4 regions of the Anaerospora sp. genome follow, and region 3 is predicted to be linked to each of the others. Evidence: riboswitches for the same ligand, from Rfam matches in the RefSeq annotation. Region 3 holds a riboswitch; each other region holds the start of a gene.
The links. A riboswitch is a leader RNA that binds a small molecule or an ion and turns the genes downstream of it on or off. The one in region 3 is predicted to bind S-adenosylmethionine.

Region 1 (6,169 bases), on a different contig from region 3:
CACCGGACAGGGACCTGCCAAGGCGCTACCTGCGCAGGATGGACAGCGCTCAATGCTCTTTGGGCAGTTACCTATGAGGCTGATAAAGAATATGGCACACCCTATCACCAGCGCATCAAGGATTATTTTGCCTTGGTGGAAGATCATTCGTTTGCACTGGCTGGGGCGCTGACAGATGCTAAAGGCAACCGGGCACTGAGTGTTGCCCAGCAGCCTGATGCCGATAGTTATCTGCATGTTGTGGAAGTTAAGCCCGACGGAATTGTTGTCCGGGGCTGCAAAGCCCAGATTTGCGGCGTTGCAGCTGCTCATGAAATTATCTGCGTACCGGGCAGTGCTCACGGTGAAGCCGATAAGGCGGCAGCGCTGGCCTTTGCTATACCCAGGGATGTACAAGGGCTTACCATTGTGGAAACACGCCGTCCCAGTGACAGCCGTGATGAGGAAGAGGGCTGGGACTCGCCTAAGGCAGGCGGGATCACACAAGCATTCCTGTTGTTTGATAATGTCTTTGTTCCGAATGAACGAATTTTCTTGTGTGGAGAGTATTTATACACAGGTCTATTTTTGCATTACTTTACGGCGATCTACCGGGCAGCAATCGGTGCCTGTGTGGCTGGTCAGGGAGATATAATGATCGGTGCCGCCATCAACATGATTAAGGCAAACGGGCTAAACCAGAAAACATTCCAGGAAAAACTCAACCAGATGGCAATTAATAATGAAATTACCTATGGTATCGGACTGGGCGCCATGTTTAAAGGGGAGCAGCATGCTTCCGGAGTCTGGATTCCCGATCCGCTGCTGGCTCATGTCAATAAAACACAGGTGGCTACGCTGCCTTATCAGACAAAAGTACTTGCTCAGGAAATCAGCGGCGGAATAGCCGAAACGGGCTGCTTTCCCGCCTATCAGGATTTTCAGTCGCCAGAATACGGTGATAAGCTGGTACGGGCGCTGACGGCAGGCATAGATGGGAAAGAACGGGCTAAAGCAGCCCGGCTGGTAGAGTGGCTGACGGTTGGCGGCGGCATTCCCGGCTGTATGCATGGCGGGGGTTCACCGGAAGGTGCAAAACTGGTTGTCCGTAAAAGCGAGCCATGGACTAAATTTGCCGAATGTGCCCAAAAAATTGCGGATGCAGGCAAAGAATATTAGGCGCCTGTACCTGGAGGTATTGACTGCCAATTTCTAATATGCTAGGATAACAGAAATTGGAGATATTAGGGCTGATCAGTGACAACTGAAGGCAAAGGGATTCCACCGGAAACCTTTGCCTTTTTGTATAAAACAAATGAGCCTGCACTGTGCAGGCTGGTAGAGAGAAGAGATAATATGAAACAGCACGTCTGGGTTGACAGCCAAAATCGCAAATTGTCCGTAGTCGTTCACATCAATGAGGAACAGGAGAAGCAGAAGGCCATTGTAGTTTGCTGCCATGGTTTTACCAGTGATAAAATCGGTACGAATCAACTGATGCTCAATGTTGCCAAAGCGATTGCCGCAGCGGGAATTATCACGGTTCGCTTTGATTTTTCCGGTTCTGGCGAAAGTGAAGGGGAGTTTGCAGATGATACGATTGTTAGCGGCTGGCTGGAGGATGTAGGCAATGTCTTCCATTGGATAAAAGGCGAGCCACGTTTTAGTGGATTGCCGGTCTATCTGCTGGGACATAGTTTAGGCGGGCTTATTGCTCTTAGCTATGATGATGCGGCAATAGCCGGACGGCTGGTGCTGGCGCCGGTTGTGAAGCCGATTGACAACTTTTGCGATATCATTCTTGGTCCCGAGTTGTGGCAGCGGTCCGTACAGGGCGAAACTATTGCCAACTTCTTAAATAAAGGCTTTAGCCTCAGTCCCCGTTTTGCAAGGGAGCTGCTGGAGAAGCGCTATGAACCTTTAGTTAAAGCACAGTCTTATCAAACGCCGCTATTCATTGTGCATGGTGATGAGGATGCCGTTGTGCCGCTAGCGGGCTCACAGGAATTGTACTCCCGGTACAAACGCGAAAAACAGTTGGAGATTATTCCTGCCGATCATGTGTTTGCCGGAAGGCATGCGGAACTCACTTCGCTGCTGGTAGGCTGGTTAGAAAAACAAACGGAGGGATTATGATGGTGAGAGAAAAAAATGTAGAGAGCTTATCCTGCACTGACTGCAGTATTTACAATTGCCGGACTAGAAGCAAAGCGTTCCCAGGCTTTTGCCTGACAACCAAGGATAATGATGGCCATCCTATTGCTGAGGATATTGAAGAAATAAAAAACTACCTCCAAGGGGACGAAGAGGATGCGATAGTAGCCAGAGCTTCGGCCCAGGTAGAGGGACTTTTTTATGGTAAGCTAACCCGAGTAGAAGAAATTATTGAGTTTGCCAATCGCATCGGTGCGAAAAAGATCGGTATTGCCACCTGTGCCGGGTTGATTGAAGAGGCAAAAATCTTTGCGGATATTCTCACTGCCAAAGGACTCACCTATTACAGCGTAATTTGTAAGGTAGGCTCGGTGGATAAAGCGGAGATCGGCATACTGGAAGAGCACAAAATTAAACCGGGCGGTCATGAAGCAATGTGTAATCCCATTCTTCAGGCCCGCATATTAAACTACCACAAAACAGACCTTAATGTGGTTGTAGGACTGTGTGTAGGACATGATTCGCTGTTTATTAAATACTCGGATGCTTTAGTTACCACTCTTATTACAAAAGACCGGCTGACAGGGCACAATCCGGCAGTTGCTTTATACACTGCACATTCGTATTATAAGCGGCTGCTGCAGACAAAAGAATAGCGAAATGAACAATAATAGGGCATTGACAAGTGACCGAAAAAAATGTTAAAATCGTCACAATTGAATATGACTCTTATCTAGAGTGGTCGAGGGACTGGCCCGATGACACCCAGCAACCGGCAGCAATGCAGTGGTGCTAATTCCAGCAGGATTTATCCTGAGAGATGAGAGAAAGGTCGGAATTAAAAAGCCCCTTTCCTCGTGGAAGGGGGCTTTTTATTATGGATGCCTCCAACCCTGGAGTGCTTTAGCGATACATGTTGGAGGTGAAGGATTTGACATTGGAAAGCGTGTCAATAGCAGACGAATTACTAACTACGGTTGATAGTTTTTCTTGCGTTGCCCATGTAAAAGTAAATTTGCTGAACAGCTCTTGTGCTGTTTCACACATACTGCAAGAGCTTGCCCGTAACAATGTGAATTTAGAATTAATCAGCATTCGCTCCGAGCAAGTGATGTTTACGGTGCCGGAGGAAGCAATAGATGTTGTTTATACTGGTTTAAAGCAGCTAGGCTGTTGCTTTGATATTGAAAAGCAATGTTCAATTGTGTCCATCAGTGGTGGCAAGGTTACACAAGTACCGGAATTGACTGCCCGTATTACCGGAGAACTCCTTTCGCAGCAGATACCACTTTTACGAATGTTTGGCTCGGTCCATCAAATAACAATGCTATTACCAACGACTCATCTGCCATCAATGGTAAGTATTCTGGAGAGTAAATTTGGCATTGCATTTATATAAGTTTTGGAGCTGAAAGACATTTGTACGGTATTGTTAGGAAAAGAGAGGGTATATATGGAACAGAAAATAGATAAAACCGGTAAAGAAACTGGAGCAGCGGCTTCTAAAAAAGGCTACAATCAAATAGTTATTACTATCAGGGACGGCAAGGTAATTTCCTTTGAACAAAGCGTTTATGACGGTGCTGCAGATAGAGCAGAAGGCAATAGTGTGTAGTGGGAAAGCAAATGTAAATCCAGTGTTGACAGAGGTGTAAGAGGATGGTAGAATTTATTCATTAAATTGCATAAACTCTTATCAAGAGTGGTCGAGGGACTGGCCCGATGACACCCGGCAACCGGCGGCAATGCTTAAGGTGCTAATTCCAGCAGGATAACCCTGAGAGATGAGAGAAAGGCGTATGTAACTCCTTTCTTCGGAAAGGGGTTTTTCGTTGTGGTGAAGCGATAACCGGTTAGAAATGGAGTGAGCAATTTGACAAAGAATACGAATAAGCCAGCCCCTAAGAGCGAGGAAGTTATTTCCGATGAAGTGCTGGAAAAAATAGAGAAATCCTTCAAAGGGATGCTGCATGGAACCATTACTCTTATTATCCAGGATTCGCGGGTCATTCAACTGGAAAAACACGAAAAAATAAGACTTGTTTAAAGGAGGCACAGGGAATGGAGAAGAGTAAAGCCGAGCTGGCAGCGCCTAGCAAGAACTCCAAAAATTCCGCTGAGCTTCAGAAAATGATACTTGAGGCAATCGGCGGATTAAAATATGGTCAGGTCGTATTTGTTGTTAAAAATGGAAAAGTCGTTCAGGTGGAACGAACGGATAAAAGCCGGGTTACCGGTCTTGAAGGTATATTTGGCGATGGAATTTAGGTCTTATTCCTGGTTGGAAGGTACGCCCTAGGGTGTGTCTTCAAACTAGCGGAATGGTCAATGGCGAGTGATTTTTGTGCCAGGCAAGGCAATTTTTTGCAGGAATAATGGGCCTTATTTCAAAAAAAATTAACGCAGTATGGTGCAAAAAGCACCGTCAGTGGACGTCTTGATAGTTTGAAAACACGCCCTAGGCCGATCAGTAAACTGAAGGCTCTAAATAAAAGTTATCAGTTACAATATTGGGAGGAGAATGAACGATGACATTACCAGAAAACTTACGTTTAGCGTCTTTAGCAGTCCATGGAGGACAAGAGCCTGATCCGACAACCGGTTCGAGAGCAGTACCTATTTATCAGACAACCTCTTATAATTTCAGAGACAGCGAGCATGCGGCAAACTTGTTTGGCTTAAAGGAATTTGGCAACATATATACGCGGATCATGAATCCGACAACTGATGTCCTGGAGAAACGCATTGCTGCTCTAGAGGGCGGAGTGGGAGCTTTAGCCTTTGCCTCCGGTCATGCAGCCATTAGCGCGGCAATATTCAATATTGCCCAGGCCGGTGATGAGATCGTCAGTTCAGCCAGTCTATATGGCGGTACTTACAACATGTTTGCCTATACATTGCCGCGGCTGGGTATTAAGGTACATTTTGTAGACTCAAGTGATCCGGAAAATTTCCGCAAAGCGATTACTCCGAATACAAAAGCTATTTATGCCGAAACAATCGGCAATCCTAAGATTGACGTGCTGGATATTGAAAAAGTTGCGGCAGTTGCCCATGAGAATGGCATACCGCTGATTATTGACAGCACGTTTGCTACACCTTATCTGTGCAGACCGATTGAATTTGGAGCAGATATTGTCGTCCACTCGGCTACTAAATTTATTGGTGGCCATGGTACCTCCATGGGCGGCTTGGTCATCGATGGTGGTAAGTTTGACTGGAATAACGGCAAATTCCCACTGCTAAGCGAACCTGATCCGAGCTATCATGGCATCCGTTATACGGAAGCACTGGGGGCATTGGCTTATATCATCCGCCTGCGGGTACAGGTACTGCGCGACTTAGGAGCTTGCTTAAGCCCGTTCAACAGCTTCCAGTTCCTGCAGGGTCTGGAGACGCTGCACCTCAGGTTAAAGCGTCATAGCGAAACGGCGTTAGCGGTAGCCAAATACCTGGAAGCACATGAACAGGTATCGTGGGTTAGCTATCCTGGTTTGCCTGGACATACGGACTATGCGCTGGCCCAGAAATATCTACCCGAGGGAGCAGGGGCTATCCTTACCTTCGGCATTAAAGGCGGCTTAGCAGCCGGGAAGAAATTTATTGATTCCTTGCGGCTCTTCTCACTGCTTGCCAATGTTGGCGATGCCAAATCGCTTGTCATTCATCCGGCAAGTACGACTCACTCTCAATTAACTTCAGAACAGCGCAGTGCTGCAGGGGCACCTGACGATATGGTAAGACTGTCGCTTGGTCTCGAAGATGCCGCTGATTTGATTGAGGATCTGGAGCAGGCGCTCGCAGCTACCAGGTAATAATAGGAAATACAGATAGCCGGGCTGCTGACAGAGGCAGCCCGGCTTTTTTCTGGTTAAATTAAGAGACGGTAACAGGAATTTGCTCCGGCAACCACGAAAATATAATGGTAAATACAATGTACTACATTGGTTTTACGGACATATAATGGGGGAATCAACCATGTTACAATTAGATAAGAAACTTGCTGCATTGCTGCAGCTTTTACAGGAATTAGAGA
Region 2 (6,169 bases), on a different contig from region 3:
ACGGTTTATCCAGCATGCTGAAATGGAAAATGTAGTTGATAAGGCCAAAGGGTATTAATTCAATTCATCCGCTTCTCTGAGTAAAGTAAGCTCCGGTATATCATGAAACGCCGGTGCGTCATGATGGCGGCTTACAATAGCAATTACCGCTGCCCCGCTGCCGATTTGCTTCAGAAAAGCAGCACTTCGCCCGGCGTGATGAAAGTAGGTATGAAAGGCGTGGCGCAAATTAGCAACTTTGCTGCCCCGCCCTTCTTTTGCCCATTTTCGCGCCCAGTGCGGCGCTATTTTGTGAGCAATAACCGCCGCAATTTTATCAAACGTACTGACATCGCCCTTTACCTTCCCCACATCGTGCAATAAAGCACATTGGGTAAGCAGCGGCTTATCAATATCTGTCCGGTCTTTTGCCAGACGCAGCGCCGTATATGCCACATTCAGGGCATGGCGCTGGTCTGGCTTATTCATATTCCAGAAAAGCCGCTGCTCTGCCGGACGAAGCTCGCGACCGACAAAATCACGGTCAGCATCGGTTATCGTTGCCGTCAATGCACTAACAACCTGATTGATTCGCTTTAGCATTTTTGTTAACCACCTATATAATGGAGCTTGGTACAACACCGCTGCCTCGTGTTTATTTCTGCAGCCTCCCGGCTCTCGGCCTCCAGTGCCAATTCGACCCGCCAGCCTTCTGCCCTAAGCTTATTCGCTGTTGCAATTGCCTCTGGCAAGCTATTGCCTTGCCAGGCTACATAACAGTCTTTGTCTGCTGGCGGTGTGCTTAAGCCCTGGCGCTCCAGTGCCAGCAGCACCCTTTCAATGCCGAGAGCAAAGCCGGTTGCCGGACTGTCGCTGCCGAAGGCCGCAAGCATTTTGTCGTACCTGCCGCCGCCGCAGATCGGGAAACCCAAGCCCGGTGTATAGCCTTCAAATACCATACCGGTATAATAGTCAAAATCACGAATGAGCCCCAAATCAAAATTAACATGCTCCTGTACACCATAGCTAGTCAACAGCCGGAAAATATCCGCCAGATTATCGAGCGCTGCCCGGCTGACCTCATTAGGAGCCATCTTGTAGGCCTGCTCAAATACTTCCTGGCGGCCATGCAGCACAGGAATACTTTTGAGGAACTTCTGCATATCGGCGCTCAAGCCGCTGGCACTGAGGATTTCTCCCAATCCAACAAGATCACGCCGGACAATTGCGGCTTTGACCTGCTGGCGCTGGGCGGGATTCAATTCACTTTCCGCCATAATGCCATTAATAAAATCCACCTGACCGAGACTGACTTGAAAGTTGGTTAAACCGGCTTCCTGCATAGACGCAACAGCCAGTGCAATAATCTCTGCATCGGCAGCGGGTCCCGGTGCTCCCAGAAGTTCCACTCCGGCCTGGTAAAACTCGCATTGCCGGCCAGCCTGGGCCAGTTCATACCGGAAAACATTCGTCAAATAAAACAAGCGCAGCGGCACTCCTGCTTCGCGCATGCGAGTTGCAGCTGTCCGGGCAATAGGCGTCGTCATATCCGGCCTCAGTGCCAATATACGATTATTCTTATCCAAAAACTTAAACATATGCTGTTCTACGTCATTCGTTGCGCCAACCATCAGTGTTTCCAGATATTCGAAGGTAGGAGTTACAACCTCATCATAGCCCCAATTGCCAAAAAGCTGGGCCAAACCTGCTTCAACCACCCGTTTGCGACCTGCCTCACGGGGCAGAAAATCGCGTGTGCCATACGGAATTTGCGGTACATAGTCTTGTTTCATTTATGCGTCTCCCCCATCAGCTGTATCTTTTAAACGGTCCAGGATCACCTTATAACCATCCGCTCCATAGTGCAAGCATCGTTTGACCCGGCTGATCGTTGCTGTGCTTGCTCCCGTCCGGAGGACAATATCGTCATAAATATGGCCTTCCTGCAGCATGCGGGCTACTTCCAGGCGCTGGGCCAGTGACTTTAATTCGCTGATTGTACAAATATCCTCAAAAAACTGATAGCATTCTTCCTCTGACTGGAGTGCTAAAACTGCCTTAAACAACTGATCTGTCAGGGCATCCTTTAATTTCGGATTGACCGTCATGGTCATCGCTCCTTCACTGGATTTCTTTTCATTGTAATTACTATTCTAGTATAAACATCTTTTTCCTGTCTTTAATCCTTTTTTTCTTTACTTCGTGATAAATAAAGTGATATTTTTTTACTTGACATGTTTACACTACCATGATACTATTTGTTACATCAACTACATAGAAAACTCATTTCATCAAGAGTTGGCTGAGGGAATGGCCCTATGACGCCGCGGCAACCAATCACAGCAATGTGAAAACGGTGCCAATTCCACGGGAGTTTATCCCGGCAGATGAAGATTAAAAGGTTAACTACCTCTTCGTCTTTGTCGAAGAGGTTTTTTTGTTTTTTAGAAAGGAGCAACTATAACCATGATTAATTTGTCAGGTATTACTAAAACCTATCAGGGTACCGCCGGACAAGTGGACGCCCTTAAAGGTATAGATCTAAAAGTTGACCAGGGCGAGATTTTCGGCGTTATTGGCAAAAGCGGCGCCGGTAAAAGTACACTTATCCGCTGCATCAATATGCTTGAACAGCCAACTACAGGTACCGTAACGGTAGATAATCAGGAATTAACGACCATGAGCGAGCAGGATTTACGAAATATGCGCAAGAGGATCGGCATGATCTTCCAGCATTTCAACCTTCTCTCCTCCCGTACTGTGTATGAGAATGTCGCCTTCCCATTAGAGCTGGCCGGAAAAAGCAAGGCAGAAATCGCTGCCGATGTGCTGCCACTCTTAGAGTTGGTAGGATTAACGGATAAGAAAGATCAATATCCGGCACAGCTTAGCGGCGGTCAGAAGCAGCGGGTAGGTATTGCCCGGGCACTTGCCAGCAAACCGCTGGTGCTGCTCTGTGACGAAGCTACATCTGCCCTCGACCCGCAGACAACTAAATCCATCCTTGATTTATTAAAAAGTATTAATGAGAAACTCAATTTAACTATTGTCTTAATCACACACGAAATGCAGGTTATCAAAGAAATTTGCAATCGCGTCGCAGTCATCGAAGGTGGTTTGATTATTGAGCAAGGACCGGTGCTTGATATCTTTACAAAACCAAAATCTGCAACTACGCGGGAGTTTATCCGGGCCATCATTAACTACGATTTGCCAGATATCTTCCTTGATACAAATTTCTCAGCGACTCCCCTGCAGGATGGAAACCTGGTTCTGCGCTTATCCTTCATCGGGCATGCTGCGGGAGAACCGATTATCGCCGGTATGATCCGCCGCTTTAATGTAGATACCAGCATCCTCTACGGCAATATCGACCATATTCAAAGCACTCCTTTTGGAACACTGATCGTTGAACTATCGGGAGAACAGCAAAATATTGAAAATGCCTTGAACTATTTACGGGCAAAAGATTTGGGAATTGAGGTGATCGGCTATGTCGCAAGAAATGCTCGCGCTGCTGGTTGAGGCATTATTGGAAACTACCTATATGGTAGCGATCTCGGCTTTTGTTGCTGCACTGGTCGGTATTCCGTTAGGCGTCATACTGGTTACAACAGATAAAGGACACATCCTTGAGAATATCCCTTTAAATAGTGTGTTAGGCGCAATTGTCAATGCTGCCCGCTCCACTCCCTTCATCATTCTGATGGTCGCTATTATCCCGATCACCCGCATGATTGTCGGTACCTCTATCGGAACCAATGCGGCGGTTGTCCCCTTAAGTATTGCCGCGATCCCTTTTGTCGGACGCATTGTGGAAGCAGCCTTAAAGGAAGTAGATCACGGCGTAATCGAAGCCGCCCAGGCCATGGGAGCCTCCCCCTGGGAAATTATTAAAAAAGTCTTGCTGCCGGAAGCGCTCCCTGCCATTATCCTTGGTCTCACCATTACCATTATCAGCCTCATCGGTTACTCGGCAATGGCCGGAGCTATTGGCGGCGGCGGGCTGGGTGACCTGGCTATTCGCTACGGGTACCAACGGTTCCGGGCCGATATTATGCTGGCAACGGTAGTGATCCTTATTGCCCAGGTTCAGCTTGTCCAGTCGGGGGGAGATTATCTCGCCCGCCGGCTTAACAAAAAATAAATTCCAAAAATAATAAACTAAAATTAAAAATTCAGGAGGAATTCACGATGAAAAAATTAGCTCTCTTACTTATTTCCGTGCTTACTCTGGCTCTTGTCGCCGCAGGATGCGGCAGCTCATCCAATAACTCTGCCAAAGCTCCTGCGCAAACAGCTAAAACAGTGCTAAAAGTAGGTGCAACTGCAGTTCCTCATGCGGAAATTCTAAAGGTCGTAAAGCCCTTGCTTGAGAAAGATGGTATTGATCTGCAAATCGTTGAGTTCTCCGACTATGTCCGTCCTAATGTTGCTGTTGCAGAAAAAGAGCTGGATGCTAACTTCTTCCAGCACATTCCTTATCTGACTAAATTCGCTGCCGAACGCAATCTGCAGCTCACTTATACCGCTGCTGTTCATATTGAACCAATGGGCGTTTACTCTAAGAAAATTAAAAACCTGAACGAAATAGCCAATGGCGCTCAGGTAGCTATTCCCAATGATCCTACTAACGGCGGACGCGCACTTGCTCTTCTTGCCAAAGCGGGCCTCATTAAACTGAAAGACGGCGTTGGCATAAATGCTACTGTTAAAGATGTTACCGACAACCCTAAAAACCTCAAAATTTCTGAACTGGAAGCACCTCAACTGCCCCGTGCTTTAGATGATGTGGCAATTGCCGTTATTAATACTAACTACGCTTTGGAAGCCAAATTAGTCCCTACTAAAGATGCGCTGTTCATTGAACAAAATGATTCCCCTTATGTTAATATCCTTACTGTTCGCAAAGGCGACGAAAACCGCCCTGAAATTCAGAAGCTGACCAAAGCGCTGACTTCTGAAGACGTAAAGAAATTCATCAATGAAAAATACCAAGGCGCAGTTGTACCTGCGTTCTAACTAAAAACTAGGGAGGCTCTTCCAATGAATAAATGGGTAAAATCGACTGCCCTTACGCTGGCAGTTGTATTCTCACTGGGCCTGACCGGTTGCGGCGGCAGCCAGACAGCTAAACCGGCTAATGATAAACCAATAAAAATCGGCGTTACTGCCGGTCCCCATGCGGAAATTATGGATTTTGTTAAAAAGGTTGCTGAGAAAGACGGCTTAAAAATTGAAGTAATCGAGTTCAACGACTATATTCAGCCGAATGTTGCTCTTAACCAAGGCGATATTGACTTAAACAGCTTCCAGCACCAGCCTTATCTGGACAATATCGTTGCTGACCGCAAATATGAAATCTCCTTCCTGGCAAAAACAGTTATCTTCCCAATGGGTATTTACTCTAAGAAAGTAAAGAATATCAATGAGCTCCAGCCTGGTGCCACCATTGCAATCCCTAATGATCCTACCAATGGCGGACGCGCCCTGCTGCTGCTCGAAAAAGTTGGCTTGATCAAACTGAAACCCAATACCGGTCTGAAAGCAGCGGTTACCGATATTGCTGAAAATACCAAAAACCTCAAAATAAAGGAACTGGATGCCGCTCAAATTCCCCGTTCCCTTGATGATATCGACTTAGCAGCGATTAACACCAACTATGCCATGACGGCCGGTCTGGTACCGACTAAAGATGCCATTGCTTTGGAAGATCCCAATTCTCCTTATGCCAATATCATTGCCGTCCGCACTAAGGATAAAGAGAATCCTGCCTTCCAGAAATTCGTTAAAGCTTATCATTCAGAAGATGTAAAAAAATTCGTTCAGGAACATTTTAAAGGCTCTGTTGTTGCGGCCTGGTAAATACGAAAAGACCTGCCTATAGTCGGCAGGTCTTTTTTTACTATGCTCTTCATTTCCTGTCGGCCCTTCTGGAAATAGCCGGTCCGAAGGATGGGAAATCATCAGCTTACGTTAAGAAATCCGTACTGTTTGAGCGTAGCGAGTTTACGAATTTTAGTAGGCTGATGATTTCCCAAGGCTATTGGAAGACAGGCCTAGCCTTTTTGCCTACTTTTGTGGCGATGGCAAAAGTAGGAACTCGGTTATTTAGGTGATATTTTTACAGCCGTACCTAATATGACTATCATCATTAAGCCTTCACCTACGGTGGAAATAGAATGCTGAG
Region 3 (6,169 bases):
TCCTAATTCACTATTAGTCATAGCAGCGGCCTTTTTAATTAATGCAATAGCCTTGATAAGTGTTAAGTCTACCGGAAATCCGCTCATCGAGAAATTTTCTACTGCTCTCACTGTGTGTATGCCATAGTAGGCTTCAGCTGGAACGTTCCGTTCACCGATGAGGTCTTTTTCTACACGAAAAGCATTATCCATTGCAATCACCTATTGCTATGTTTTTTTGTTTCACGTGAAACATTACACAACTAAAGGTCCTTGAAGCTTACTAGCTGCCGCTTCCGCCTGTGGCGCGCCAAGAGTCTCAATGATTCGTTCTAAATCATCTCCAGAATAAAATTCAATTTCTATTTTGCTTTTAATTTTGCCTGGTTTAATTTTCACCTGCGTCCCGAGAATCATTTTGAGACGATCCTCAGCTTCAACTAGAAAAAATTCTCTTTTCTCAGGTTGCACCTGTTTTCTTACTCGCGGTGTTGTAGCTAAACGTTTCACTAACTCCTCTGCATCACGGGCAGACAGATCTTCTTCGATAATAATATCTGCAGCTTCAATCTGTAATTCTTCACTTTCTAATGATAAAATTGGTCTTGCTTGTCCCATCGATAATGTTCCACGTGAAACATGTTCTTGTACAACAAGCGTTAAATTAAGCAATCGGACCATATTCGCGATGTGAGATCGACTACGACCAATCTTACGAGCTACTTCTTCTTGCGTAAGTCCGAATTCTTCCATCAGCTTTTTATAAGCAAAAGCTTCCTCAATCGGATTTAAATCTTCCCGCTGCAGATTCTCAATTAATGCAATTTCCGTCATTTCTGCATCAGTATACTCTCTAATAACAGCGGGAATGGTTTTTAAACCTGCTAATTGTGATGCCCGCCAGCGCCGCTCGCCTGCAACCAACTCATAACCATTGAGCGTCTTACGCACAACTATTGGTTGAACAACACCATATTGCTTAATTGATTGTGCTAAATCCGCTAAAGCCTCTGAATCAAATACTCGTCTAGGCTGAAATTTATTAGGTGTAATAATCGTTACAGGAATATCTGTAGTTGGTCCAAGTTGTTCGCTATTGGTTGTTGACGCGGTTTGTATAAGAGCGTCTAAGCCACGACCTAATCCACGTTTACTCATCACCAATCACCTCTCTAGCTAAATCAAAATAAACTTCTGCCCCTTTGGATTTTGGATCATAAATCATAACAGGCTGACCATGGCTGGGCGCTTCACTTAAGCGGACATTACGGGGAATAATTGTTTGATATACCTTATTACGAAAATGATTTTTCACTTCATCTACAACCTGAATAGAGAGGTTTGTTCTGGCATCAAACATTGTAAGAACTACCCCTTCCAAGGTAAGAGAAGGATTTAAGTTTTTTTGAACGAGCTGTATGGTATTCATCAATTGTGTTAATCCTTCCAGCGCATAGAACTCGCACTGAATAGGGACAAGAACAGAATTGGCAGCAGTTAAAGAGTTAATCGTTAAAAGACCTAATGAAGGAGGGCAATCAATAATCACAAAATCATAATTGTACTTAATTTTATCTAGTGCACGCTTTACTTTTGTTTCACGGGACATAATGGATACTAATTCGATTTCTGCACCTGCTAGCTGAATAGTAGCAGGCAATAATGATAAATTGGGGACTTCTGTTTGCAGCGTTAGCGACTCGATTGGCACATCATTAACCAAAGCATCATATACACACCGCTTAATAGTTGATTTGTTTACTCCCAGGCCACTCGTAGAATTTCCTTGCGGATCTATATCAACAAGCAGTACCTTTTTGCCAAGCGCGGCCAAACAGGCGCTCAGATTAACAGAAGTTGTTGTTTTACCAACGCCTCCCTTCTGATTGGCAATGGCGATCACTTTAACCAAAATAATTCACCTCATCTAATGTAAGTCTTGCTGAACTTCCACATAAAACCATCTTTCTCCTGCAAAAAATACATCTTAATACCAGAAAAGCCATTGCCCGACAAAACTTTATTCTTATTAACATAATAATAATAAAATGAAACAGGTTAATATTTATCATTATGGTTAACATAACGATAAATATTAACCTTTAGTTGACAACTTCTCGTCTAATACGATATAGTAATTCCATTACGATAACTACATACTAATATCTCTTATCCAGAGAGGTCGAGGGACTGGCCCGATGACACCCGGCAACCGGCAGCAATGCAGTGGTGCCAAATCCAGCAGGAAAGTATTCCTGAAAGATGAGAGGAAAGGTATTGCCCCCTTTCCTTACGGATTGGGGGCTTATGTATTATAAGGAGGGAAATCAGTGCCGGTTTATAATGCCACATTACAAAAAGTTGATGAAAAGGAAACTCGCCGTTATGCCGGACTGGCACGAAGTGAGGATTTCCCGACTAAACTAATAAGTGAAGCTTGCTTAGAGGTACAAAGCCTGGCAAAACCTGCGGGGATTTATGAGATATACCCCTACCAATCAGAGCAGGCACTCATTGCAGCCCTTGAACCATTAAAACTCACCGGTGAAGTTATCAAAAAACATCTTGCTGGTGCTGAAAAAGTAGCTATATTAGCTGTAACAATCGGCAAGCAATTAGAGCAAGCAATAACCGGTCATTTTGAAAAAGGTGAATACACCTCGGCATTACTACTGGATGCAGCAGCTACTACTGCTGTCGAAATGGTAGCTGATCAACTGAATGAGTTAATTGACCAGCAGGCAGCCCGTCTTGGGTATAAAACCACCTGGCGCTTCAGCCCTGGCTATGGCAACTGGGACATCACAGCTCAGACCGCAATCATTAAACTTGCCGGAGCCGAACAAATCGGTATTACAGTAACTGAAACGTCTATGATGTCACCTAGAAAATCAGTATCCGCCGTCATTGGTTTTATTCCCCGCTCATCTACTATGGTTACAGCTGCAGATTCAGAGATCAAGAACACATGTGCAAATTGTAGCCAAGTCGATTGCCACAGCAAGAAAACAAAATAACAGTCTCTTACATACAAATAAAAACAATCCCTTTTTATAAAGAAAGGAGCCTAACCTACTATGATTCATGTATTTGACGGTGCTATGGGTACCATGCTGCAGCAAGCAGGGTTACCACTTGGCTATTGTCCGGAATTGTATAATATTGAACAGCCTCATATCATTACCGCAATCCATCAGCAGTACATTGCCAGCGGTGCTACGATCATTGAAACAAATACATTCGGTGCCAACCGTATCAAACTTCAGCACTATGGTTTGAGCAATAAAGTGGCAGAGCTCAATAAATGCGCTGTTAATGCTGCACGCCAGGCTTGCGGCCCACAAACTAAGATTGCCGGCTCTGTAGGACCAACAGGTAAATTTATTACACCAATCGGCAATTTAGGCTTTGATGAAGCCTACGATGTTTTCTATGAGCAAATTTGTGCTCTCGCTGAAGCGGGTGTTGATTATATCCTGATAGAAACAGTAATTGATATCCAGGAGATGCGTGCAGCTTTATTAGCTGCTAAAGCAGCCACAACTAAGCCTGTTATTTGTCAGCTCTCCTACGGAGCAGATGGCCGGACAGTCACAGGAACAGACCCACAGACGGCAGCTATCATTCTTGAGGCAATGGGTGCCTCTGTTATCGGCGCTAATTGCTCGCTTGGTCCGGCTCAACTGCTGCCAATTGCAGAAAGCCTCGCCAAAGCAACCAGCTTGCCTATCAGTATTCAGGCCAACGCCGGTATGCCGGAACTAATCAATGGTCAGACTGTATTTCCGATGAGTGCTGCGCAAATGGCCGAGTGGATACCTAAATTGCTTTCTGCAGGTGTTTCTTACATTGGTGGTTGTTGCGGTACAACACCTGATCATATTAAGGAGATTCGAAACGTAGTAGATCATTTCGACCAAAATCTGGTGCCGCATCGTCAAGTACCGGCATATACAGCTTTAACCAGCCGCAGCAAAACAGTCTTTCTCGGACCCTCCTTTCCTACTGCCATCATTGGCGAAAGGATTAATCCTACCGGGCGAAAAGCATTGGCTGCAGATATAAAGGAAGGCCAGTTTATCGCAGTAAAGAAAGAAGCTCTCGGCCAGGTTCGGGCAGGCGCGAAAATACTTGACGTAAATATGGGTGTCCCCGGTATTGACCAGGCAGCTGCTATGACTCAGGCTATACGGGAATTATCTATGCTGGTAGATGTACCATTAGCAATCGATACGACTGATCCGGAGGCATTAGAAGCAGGTTTAAAAGCTTATCCCGGAAGAGCCTTAATCAATTCAGTAAGTGCAGAACCGGAAAGACTGGAAAGCTTTTTACCCTTAGCGAAAAAATACGGTGCAGCCGTACTATGCTTGCCGATAGCCCCCGGAGGAGTGCCACAAACTGCCCAAGAGAGGGTTGATGTCATTCACACGATCGTAGACGCTGCCTTTGCCGCCGGATTACGGCCCAATGACCTGCTGCTGGATGCATTAGTTCTCACTGTGGCAGCAGAGAAACAAGCAGCTCTGGAAACACTGGACACCCTCCGGCAATATCGTCAGCACTTTGGTTATCCGGCCGTAATGGGCTTAAGCAATATCTCCTTCGGCCTGCCCCGCCGTGATCTGATGAATGCCACCTTCTGCGCTATGAGCCTGGCTGCAGGTCTTGATGCACCGATTTTAAATCCTTATGACCCATTAATGCAGGATATAATAGCATCTTCACAGCCCCTCTTAGGTCATGATAAAAACGGCAAATACTATAGTACCGTTTATGGGGCAGCACCGCCGAGTGCTCCAGCTAGAGCCGCAGACCGAACAGGCAGTCTGCTTGACCAAATACGCATTGCTGTTGAAGACGGCGAGAAAGAAGCTGTCATTCCGCTGGTACGCCAAGCTCTGAATGATGGTCATACAGCACTTGATATTACTGATAACGGCTTAACTGCAGCGATGAACAACATTGGCGCTGCCTATGGAGCAGGCCACTGCTACCTGCCGCAGGTTATGTTGGCTGCCGAAACAATGCGGTCAGCGTTTCTCACCATTAAAGAAATCCTTCCCTCTCACAGTACCACCAGCCGCGGAAAAGTAGTACTGGCAACAGTCAAGGGTGATATTCATGATCTTGGTAAAAATATCGTTGCCGCTCTATTAGAGAATAATGGTTTTACCGTTATTGATCTTGGCAAAGACGTAGATACAGCGACAATTGTTGAAGCGGTTTACAGCCATCAAGCTCATATTGTAGGCCTTTGTGCATTAATGACGACAACGATGCCACAAATTGATGCAACAATAATAGCATTAAAGAATGCCGGACTCTCAGTAAAAACAATCGTTGGCGGTGCTGTCCTCACACAGGAATATGCAGACAGAGCCGGTGCCGATACCTATGCATCTGACGGAGTCGCTGCAGTCAATATTGCCAAACAATTAATGGAGGAAACGACCATATGAGTACATTACAAACCAAGCTCGCTAATGGCCAATTTACCTTAACGGTAGAGTTAGATCCTCCTAAAAGTGCTGATGCGTCAAAAACTATTTCAGAAGCACAGCAGCTCAAGAGCCGTATCGATGCTGTCAATATTGCAGACTGCCCTATGGCTAATCTGCGTATGAGTCCCATTGCCCTATCCCATGTGATTCAGGCTGATGTGGGTTTAGAGACAATCTTTCATCTTACCTGCCGTGACCGCAATATCATTGGATTGCAAGCAGAATTACTGGGAGCTGCCGCTCTTGGGGTTCATAATATACTAGCGCTCACAGGAGATCATCCTCAGCAAGGAGATCATCCCCAGGCAAAAGCTGTTTTTGAAACTGATTCAACGGGATTAATTGAATTATCGGCAAAGCTAAATAACGGGCGCGATACTATGGGAAATGAACTAGGGAAAGGTACTTCTTTCTTTATCGGCACCGCAGTCAATCCCGGAGCCGATGATTTAGATAAAGAACTGGAAAAGTTATCAGCAAAAATAGCTGCAGGTGCCCGCTTCGTTCAAACACAGCCAGTATATGACCTGGAAATAGCCAAGCGATTTATGGAGAAAGTAAAAGACCTGCCAATTTACGTTTTGATGGGCATTTTACCGCTTAAGAGCCACAAAATGGCGCTTTATCTCCACGAAAAGGTCCCAGGAATTACTATTCCTCAGACAATTATGGACCGTATGGCAGCA
Region 4 (6,169 bases), on a different contig from region 3:
CCGCGTAACATTTTGGGCGTTACCGGATGTAATCGTTGAAGGTAAGGTTCGGGAAATATCACCGGTGGCAGATAAAATCACCCGAACCTATAAGGCCCGCATCAGCTTGCAAAATCCACCGGCAGGCGTAAACTTGGGAATGACAGCCAATGTGGCGATTGCTTCTGCCGGCAGCCGCCAGGCTGTGTATATTCCACTTGCAGCTATTTATCAAACAGGCGATACACCGGGAGTATGGGTTGTTGCTAATGAAACCGTTTCACTCCGGCCAGTCAAGGTAGGCGCGTTTGGTGACGGTCAAATTCAGGTCCTCGAAGGCCTGCAGGATGGAGATGTGATTGTTACTGCAGGCGTGCAGAAGCTGCGGGAAGGACAGAAGGTACGCTTATGAGCAGACTAAATCTGACTGAATGGGCATTAAAGCATAAAGAAATAGTGTATTTCTTTGTCATCCTCACCTTTGTAATGGGCATTTTTTCGTACCGGCAGTTAGGACGAATGGAAGACCCTGACTTTGTTATTCGTCAGATGCTTATTTCTGTTGCCTGGCCGGGCGCCACTGCACGGCAGGTGGAGGAACAGGTAACTGACAAAATCGAAAAAAAATTACAGGATACACCGGGAATCGATTATTTGAAAAGTTATTCCCAGCCTGGTAAAGCGGTCATTTATGTTACGCTGAAAGATTCCGTGAATGAAAAGGACGTCCGCCCTACCTGGCTGGAAGTGCGCAATATGGTGAACGATATTAAAAGCACCCTGCCGCAGGGTGTTGTTGGTCCCAGCTTTAATGACCGGTTTGATGACGTGTTTGGCTGTATTTATGCCCTTACTTCCGATGGTTACAGCTATGAAGAAATGCGTGAAAGAGCGGAACAAATCCGCAGAACCTTATTAGGAGTTAAAAATGTTAAAAAAGTAGATCTAATCGGTGTGCAGCCGGAACGAATCTACATTGAGATGGAGAGCAGTAAACTAGCTCAGTTGGGAATTGACCCAAATGTTATCATCAATGCCGTTAAAACCCAAAATACGATGAACGCTTCCGGTATGGTTGAAACCTCTTCAGATAATGTATACCTGAGAGTTAGCGGTATTGTAGACGATGTTGCCACCTTGCGAAATTTACCGCTTAGGGTAAATGAGCGCACATTCCGTTTAGGCGATATTGCCAAGGTAGACCGCAGTTACGTAGAACCGATGGAGCCCAAAATGGTTTTCAACGGGCAGCAATCAATCGGCCTTGCAATTTCTATGGAAAAAGGCGGCAATATTCTTACCCTGGGAGACAATCTGGATAAAACGATGCAAGGCTTGCAAAAAGAATTGCCTCTCGGTCTGGAGCTGCATCAGGTGCTGTATCAGCCGGAAATCGTAAAAGCCTCGATTGGAGAATTTGTTAAATCTCTGTGGGAGGCAATTGCCATTGTTCTGATTGTCAGTTTCCTGAGTCTCGGAGTCCGGTCGGGTATTGTAGTTGCCTTATGTATTCCGCTGGTTATCGCCGGTATTTTTGTCGGTATGCAAATCATGGGAATCGATTTGCATAAAGTTTCCTTAGGCGCTTTAATTATCGCACTTGGACTGCTGGTCGATGATGCCATTATTGCCGTTGAAATGATGACGGTAAAGCTGGAACAGGGCTGGAGCAGATTTGATGCGGCTTGCTATGCCTACACGGCAACGGCATTTCCCATGCTGACAGGAACGCTGATCACTTGCGCAGGGTTTATTCCTATTGGATTTTCCAAAGGGTCGGCCTCCGAGTTTACCAGCAGTATTTTTACCGTTGTTACGATAGCCCTGCTGCTGTCGTGGTTTGTATCTGTTCTCGTGACGCCCTTGTTAGGTTATAAGCTGATCAGACCGAAGCATGTGGCAGCAGAAAACCAGGATATGTATGATTCCAAGTTTTATCGCTTATTCAGGCGGACACTGACCTGGTGCCTGGAACATCGCAAACTGGTTTTGAGCATTACGGCAGGTTGTTTTATTGGATCAATCGGTCTCTTGTCCTTTGTTAAACAGGAGTTTTTTCCGCCTTCTGTCCGTACTGAGCTTATCGTTGAGCTTACCTTGCCTGAAGGGTCTTCTATGATTGCTGCTGAGCAGGAGGCCCAGAAATTTGCTCAAAGTATTACCGGAGACGGTGATATTGCCAGCTATAGTTATTATGTCGGGCAGGGAGCGCCGCGCTTTGTACTGACAAGTGATCCGAAGCTGCCGGCAAGCAACTATGCTCAATTTGTTATTGTTGCCAAAGATTTAAAAGCCCGTGAAGCTTTGGAAATTAAAATTAATAAGCTTTTTGCCGAGCAATTTGAAAATGTACGTGGTCATGTCAAGCTGATTCAGACCGGACCGCCGTCGCCTTATCCTGTTATGCTGCGCATTTCCGGCTATGATCATGAGATGGTACGATCAATAGCTCAGCAAGTAAGCGATGTATTGGTGAACAATCCGAAACTGGCTCATGTCAACTGGGATTGGAATGAAAAGAATAAAGTCATGCATTTGAATATAGATCAGGATAAGGCACGAGCACTTGGCGTTGACAGTCAGAACTTGGCTCTCAGCCTGCAGATGCAGATTTCCGGATCTAAGGTTGCTGAATTTTATGAAGGGGATAAAACGGTTAATATCGTTTACCAGCTCGATAGCCACAACCGGAAGGATTTATCGGCTGTTAAGAACCTGCCTGTTCATATCGGCAGCGGAAAATTTGTGCCGCTAGAGCAAATTGCTGTGATAAGCTATGAAGCAGAGGAAGGATTAATCTGGCGGCGAGACTTAAAGCCGACTATTACGGTGCAGGCTGAGGTGCTGCCGGGTGTAACCGGCAATGATGCCACCAAGCAAGTATATGAAGAACTCAAGACTTTGCGGGCGAGTCTTCCGGCCGGTTATAGCGTTGATATCGGCGGTTCTTTAGAAAAAAGCAAAAGCTCGATGGAGTTTCTTTTGCAGCCTGTTCCGGCGATGATTGTATTGATTGTTATCCTGCTCATGTTTCAATTGCAAAAAATGTCGCTTATGGTGCTGACCTTGCTTACGGCACCTTTGGGGATTATTGGTGTCAGTATTTCCATGCTGTTGACTCTGCGCCCGATGGGATTTGTAGCGGAACTTGGTATTCTTGCACTGAGCGGCATGATTATCCGCAATTCGGTTATTCTGATTGATCAGATTGAGCAGCATATTAAGGCAGGTGAAGCTCCCTGGGAAGCAATCATCAATTCTGCCGTACTGCGTTTTCGTCCCATCATGCTGACTGCAGCAGCAGCAATACTTGGAATGATTCCGTTGATTCCCAGCACGTTCTGGGGACCTATGGCTGTTGCTATTGCAGGCGGCTTATTAGGAGCAACGATTTTGACATTGCTTGTGCTGCCTACCATGTATGCAGTTGCGTTTAAAGTGAAGAAATAAGCAGGTCTGTCTCCAATAGATATAAAACCTATTTGAGACAGACCCCTCGTAGCATGGGGAAATCCCGAGTTCCTACTTTTGTCATCGAAACAAAAGTAGCAAAAATTCTAGGCCTGTCTTCCAATAACCTTGGCCAACCGTCAGCTTACTAAAATTCGTAAACTCGCTTCGCTCAAACAGTACGAATTTCTTAACGTAATCTGCCGGTTGGCCATCCTGCGGAACGGCTATTTCCAGAAGGGCCGATAAGAACGAAAACAAGAACAAGACAAAAGGACATAACTGTTTATTTTGTCTTGATACAAAAGTAGAGTAGCAAAGAGAGAGGCTACCTCAATCGTTGGTGAGGCAGCCTCTCTCTTCACATATTGCATTATTTACATTTTTCGTTTGATTTACAAGCTTTTTTCTGTGGAGCTATTTCGCAGGCAAAATTGACGTTGGCATCGTTGCATTTGTTGTTGTCTTTGCAATTCTTTTCATTTTTCTTTGCCATTTAGTAAGCACCTCCTTTGTGTGATGAATTTATTTTTCCCTCTAACAAAATTATTATGACTGTAATAATTTGATAGAATAAAGCGGAATTTATTGGTTTGATTGAAATATGTTACAAATAAGTATTTAAAATTCTATACAGATGATTGACAGCTATTTCTAGCTATGGTATGCTTTATAAAAATTAAATACGTTTAATCTCTTATCCAGAGAGGTCGAGGGACTGGCCCGATGACACCCGGCAACCGGCAGCAATGCAGTGGTGCTAAATCCAGCAGGATAAAATTTTCCTGTGAAGATGAGAGGAATGTGGTAGCTGTTGCAAACCCCTTCCTTGAAGGGGTTTTTTTATTTGCCGGACTGGAGAGAATTAAACCTTAAACTTGGGAGGAAAATATGGAATTTTGTTCTAAAGTAGCTCACGTTGGTCTCTGTACCGATGCCAAAACCGGTGCAATCAGTACACCTATTTATCAATCAGCAACCTTTCGTCATCCCGGGTTAGGGCAAAGTACCGGCTTCGATTATTCGCGGACCCAGAATCCGACACGCAAAGTGCTGGAGGAAGCAGTAGCCGACCTGGAAAACGGCATTGCCGGGTTTGCATTTTCTTCCGGTATGGCGGCAGTGTCAGGCGTATTGATGATATATAGCAGCGGCGATCATTTAGTCGTTGTTGAAGACTGCTATGGCGGAACATACCGTATATTGGACAAGGTATTTGCCCGTTTTGGCATTACCACAACCTTTGTTGATTCCAGTGATATGACGGAAATCGCGCAGGCAATCACGCAAGATACGAAGGCTATTCTTGTAGAAACACCTACCAATCCTTTAATGAAGATTGCCGATATCCGGCAGATCGCGGCATTGGCCCATCAGCATAAGCTGCATTGCATTGTGGATAATACCTTTTTGACTCCTTATTTCCAGCGTCCGCTGGAATTAGGAGCTGATATCGTTATTCACAGCGGGACAAAGTACTTATCAGGACACAATGATGTATTATGTGGTATCGTTGTTGCACGCGAAGCGGAATTAGCCGAAAAAATACGGTTTATTCAAAACGCCACCGGTGCTGTGCTCGGCCCTCAGGATTGCTGGCTGCTGCTCAGAGGAATGAAAACGCTGGCGCTTAGAATGGACCGGCATAATGAGAATGCCGGACTGGTTGCCCAGTGGCTTACCAATCATCCCAAAGTCGAGCATGTATACTATCCTGGACTAACTAACCATCCCGGCAGGGAAATTCAGGAGGCTCAGGCCTCCGGCTATGGCGGTATGTTGTCTTTTACAGTAACCGATCCGGCGCTGGTGCCGCAGATATTGGCAAAGGTTAAGCTGCTGCAGTTTGCGGAGAGCTTGGGCGGCGTAGAATCGCTGATTACCTTCCCTGCTGCTCAGACGCATGCCGATATACCGGCAGATATCCGTGCACGGCTTGGAATATCGGACTGTTTACTGCGGCTTTCAGTGGGGATTGAGCATTCTGCCGATATTATTAAGGATTTGGAACAGGCTCTCGGTTAAGTAAAAAATGTATTTTAATGGATTGACGTTATATTGTATTTGTGGTAATATTTGATCATAATAACAATATCGTTCGGCCGATCAGACAACTGAAGGCTAAGGGTGCTTTATAAAGCTGCCTTTAGCCTTTTTGTTATATGTTGGCGACTATAATGGGTCATAAATAAGGAGGGTTTTATATGTCACGCATTGCTCAAAATTTAACGGATCTTATCGGTAACACCCCTTTGCTGGAAGTTCGTAATTATAACCAAGAGGAAAAACTTGAAGCCAAACTTGTCGCTAAACTGGAGTATTTTAATCCTCTCAGCAGCGTAAAAGACCGGATTGGCTATGCAATGATTAAAGATGGTGAAGATAAGGGACTAGTGAATAAAGACACTGTTATTATCGAGCCGACCAGCGGTAATACTGGTATTGCTCTTGCGTTTGTAGCAGCTGCGAGAGGCTACAAATTGATCCTGACTATGCCTGATACTATGAGCGTGGAACGTCGCAACCTGCTTAAAGCACTTGGTGCCGAGCTGGTATTAACTCCCGGTGCGGAAGGGATGAAGGGCGCTATTCGCAAAGCAGAAGAATTGGCTGCTTCAACGCCGAATTCTTATTTGCCTCAGCAGTTCAACAATCCTGCTAATCCGGAAATTCACAGAAAAACGACTGCCGAAGAAATTTGGCGCGACACCGATGGTAAGGTGGACATCTTTGTTGCCGG

Region 1: linked by a shared signal. The riboswitch ahead of RTR76_RS13545 (hypothetical protein) and the one ahead of RTR76_RS00650 (vitamin B12 dependent-methionine synthase activation domain-containing protein) in region 3 are both predicted to bind S-adenosylmethionine.
Region 2: linked by a shared signal. The riboswitch ahead of RTR76_RS04155 (methionine ABC transporter ATP-binding protein) and the one ahead of RTR76_RS00650 (vitamin B12 dependent-methionine synthase activation domain-containing protein) in region 3 are both predicted to bind S-adenosylmethionine.
Region 4: linked by a shared signal. The riboswitch ahead of RTR76_RS13465 (PLP-dependent aspartate aminotransferase family protein) and the one ahead of RTR76_RS00650 (vitamin B12 dependent-methionine synthase activation domain-containing protein) in region 3 are both predicted to bind S-adenosylmethionine.

Annotation. Positions count from the first base shown of each region.
Region 1 covers NZ_DALZUO010000016.1:71,671-77,839, forward strand. Annotated here, with positions in the region: gene RTR76_RS13530 (4-hydroxyphenylacetate 3-hydroxylase N-terminal domain-containing protein) at 1-1,158, shown strand, start outside; gene RTR76_RS13535 (alpha/beta fold hydrolase) at 1,237-2,115, shown strand; gene RTR76_RS13540 (DUF1847 domain-containing protein) at 2,112-2,789, shown strand; SAM riboswitch class I at 2,860-2,960, shown strand; gene RTR76_RS13545 (hypothetical protein) at 3,065-3,532, shown strand; gene RTR76_RS13550 (hypothetical protein) at 3,587-3,748, shown strand; SAM riboswitch class I at 3,824-3,924, shown strand; gene RTR76_RS13555 (YezD family protein) at 4,007-4,180, shown strand; gene RTR76_RS13560 (YezD family protein) at 4,195-4,401, shown strand; gene RTR76_RS13565 (homocysteine synthase) at 4,662-5,948, shown strand; gene larE (ATP-dependent sacrificial sulfur transferase LarE) at 6,097-6,169, shown strand, end outside.
Region 2 covers NZ_DALZUO010000003.1:116,048-122,216, reverse strand. Annotated here, with positions in the region: gene RTR76_RS04175 (D-2-hydroxyacid dehydrogenase) at 1-58, shown strand, start outside; gene RTR76_RS04170 (HDIG domain-containing metalloprotein) at 55-582, opposite strand; gene hisZ (ATP phosphoribosyltransferase regulatory subunit) at 588-1,772, opposite strand; gene RTR76_RS04160 (YerC/YecD family TrpR-related protein) at 1,773-2,087, opposite strand; SAM riboswitch class I at 2,265-2,373, shown strand; gene RTR76_RS04155 (methionine ABC transporter ATP-binding protein) at 2,446-3,504, shown strand; gene RTR76_RS04150 (methionine ABC transporter permease) at 3,473-4,126, shown strand; gene RTR76_RS04145 (MetQ/NlpA family ABC transporter substrate-binding protein) at 4,174-5,001, shown strand; gene RTR76_RS04140 (MetQ/NlpA family ABC transporter substrate-binding protein) at 5,026-5,844, shown strand; gene RTR76_RS04135 (YbjQ family protein) at 6,087-6,169, opposite strand, start outside.
Region 3 covers NZ_DALZUO010000001.1:129,706-135,874, forward strand. Annotated here, with positions in the region: gene RTR76_RS00635 (aspartate ammonia-lyase) at 1-192, opposite strand, end outside; gene RTR76_RS00640 (ParB/RepB/Spo0J family partition protein) at 235-1,137, opposite strand; gene RTR76_RS00645 (AAA family ATPase) at 1,130-1,891, opposite strand; SAM riboswitch class I at 2,146-2,248, shown strand; gene RTR76_RS00650 (vitamin B12 dependent-methionine synthase activation domain-containing protein) at 2,310-2,996, shown strand; gene RTR76_RS00655 (homocysteine S-methyltransferase family protein) at 3,057-5,441, shown strand; gene RTR76_RS00660 (methylenetetrahydrofolate reductase) at 5,438-6,169, shown strand, end outside.
Region 4 covers NZ_DALZUO010000016.1:52,481-58,649, forward strand. Annotated here, with positions in the region: gene RTR76_RS13450 (efflux RND transporter periplasmic adaptor subunit) at 1-391, shown strand, start outside; gene RTR76_RS13455 (efflux RND transporter permease subunit) at 388-3,429, shown strand; gene RTR76_RS13460 (hypothetical protein) at 3,803-3,925, opposite strand; SAM riboswitch class I at 4,124-4,229, shown strand; gene RTR76_RS13465 (PLP-dependent aspartate aminotransferase family protein) at 4,321-5,454, shown strand; gene cysK (cysteine synthase A) at 5,634-6,169, shown strand, end outside.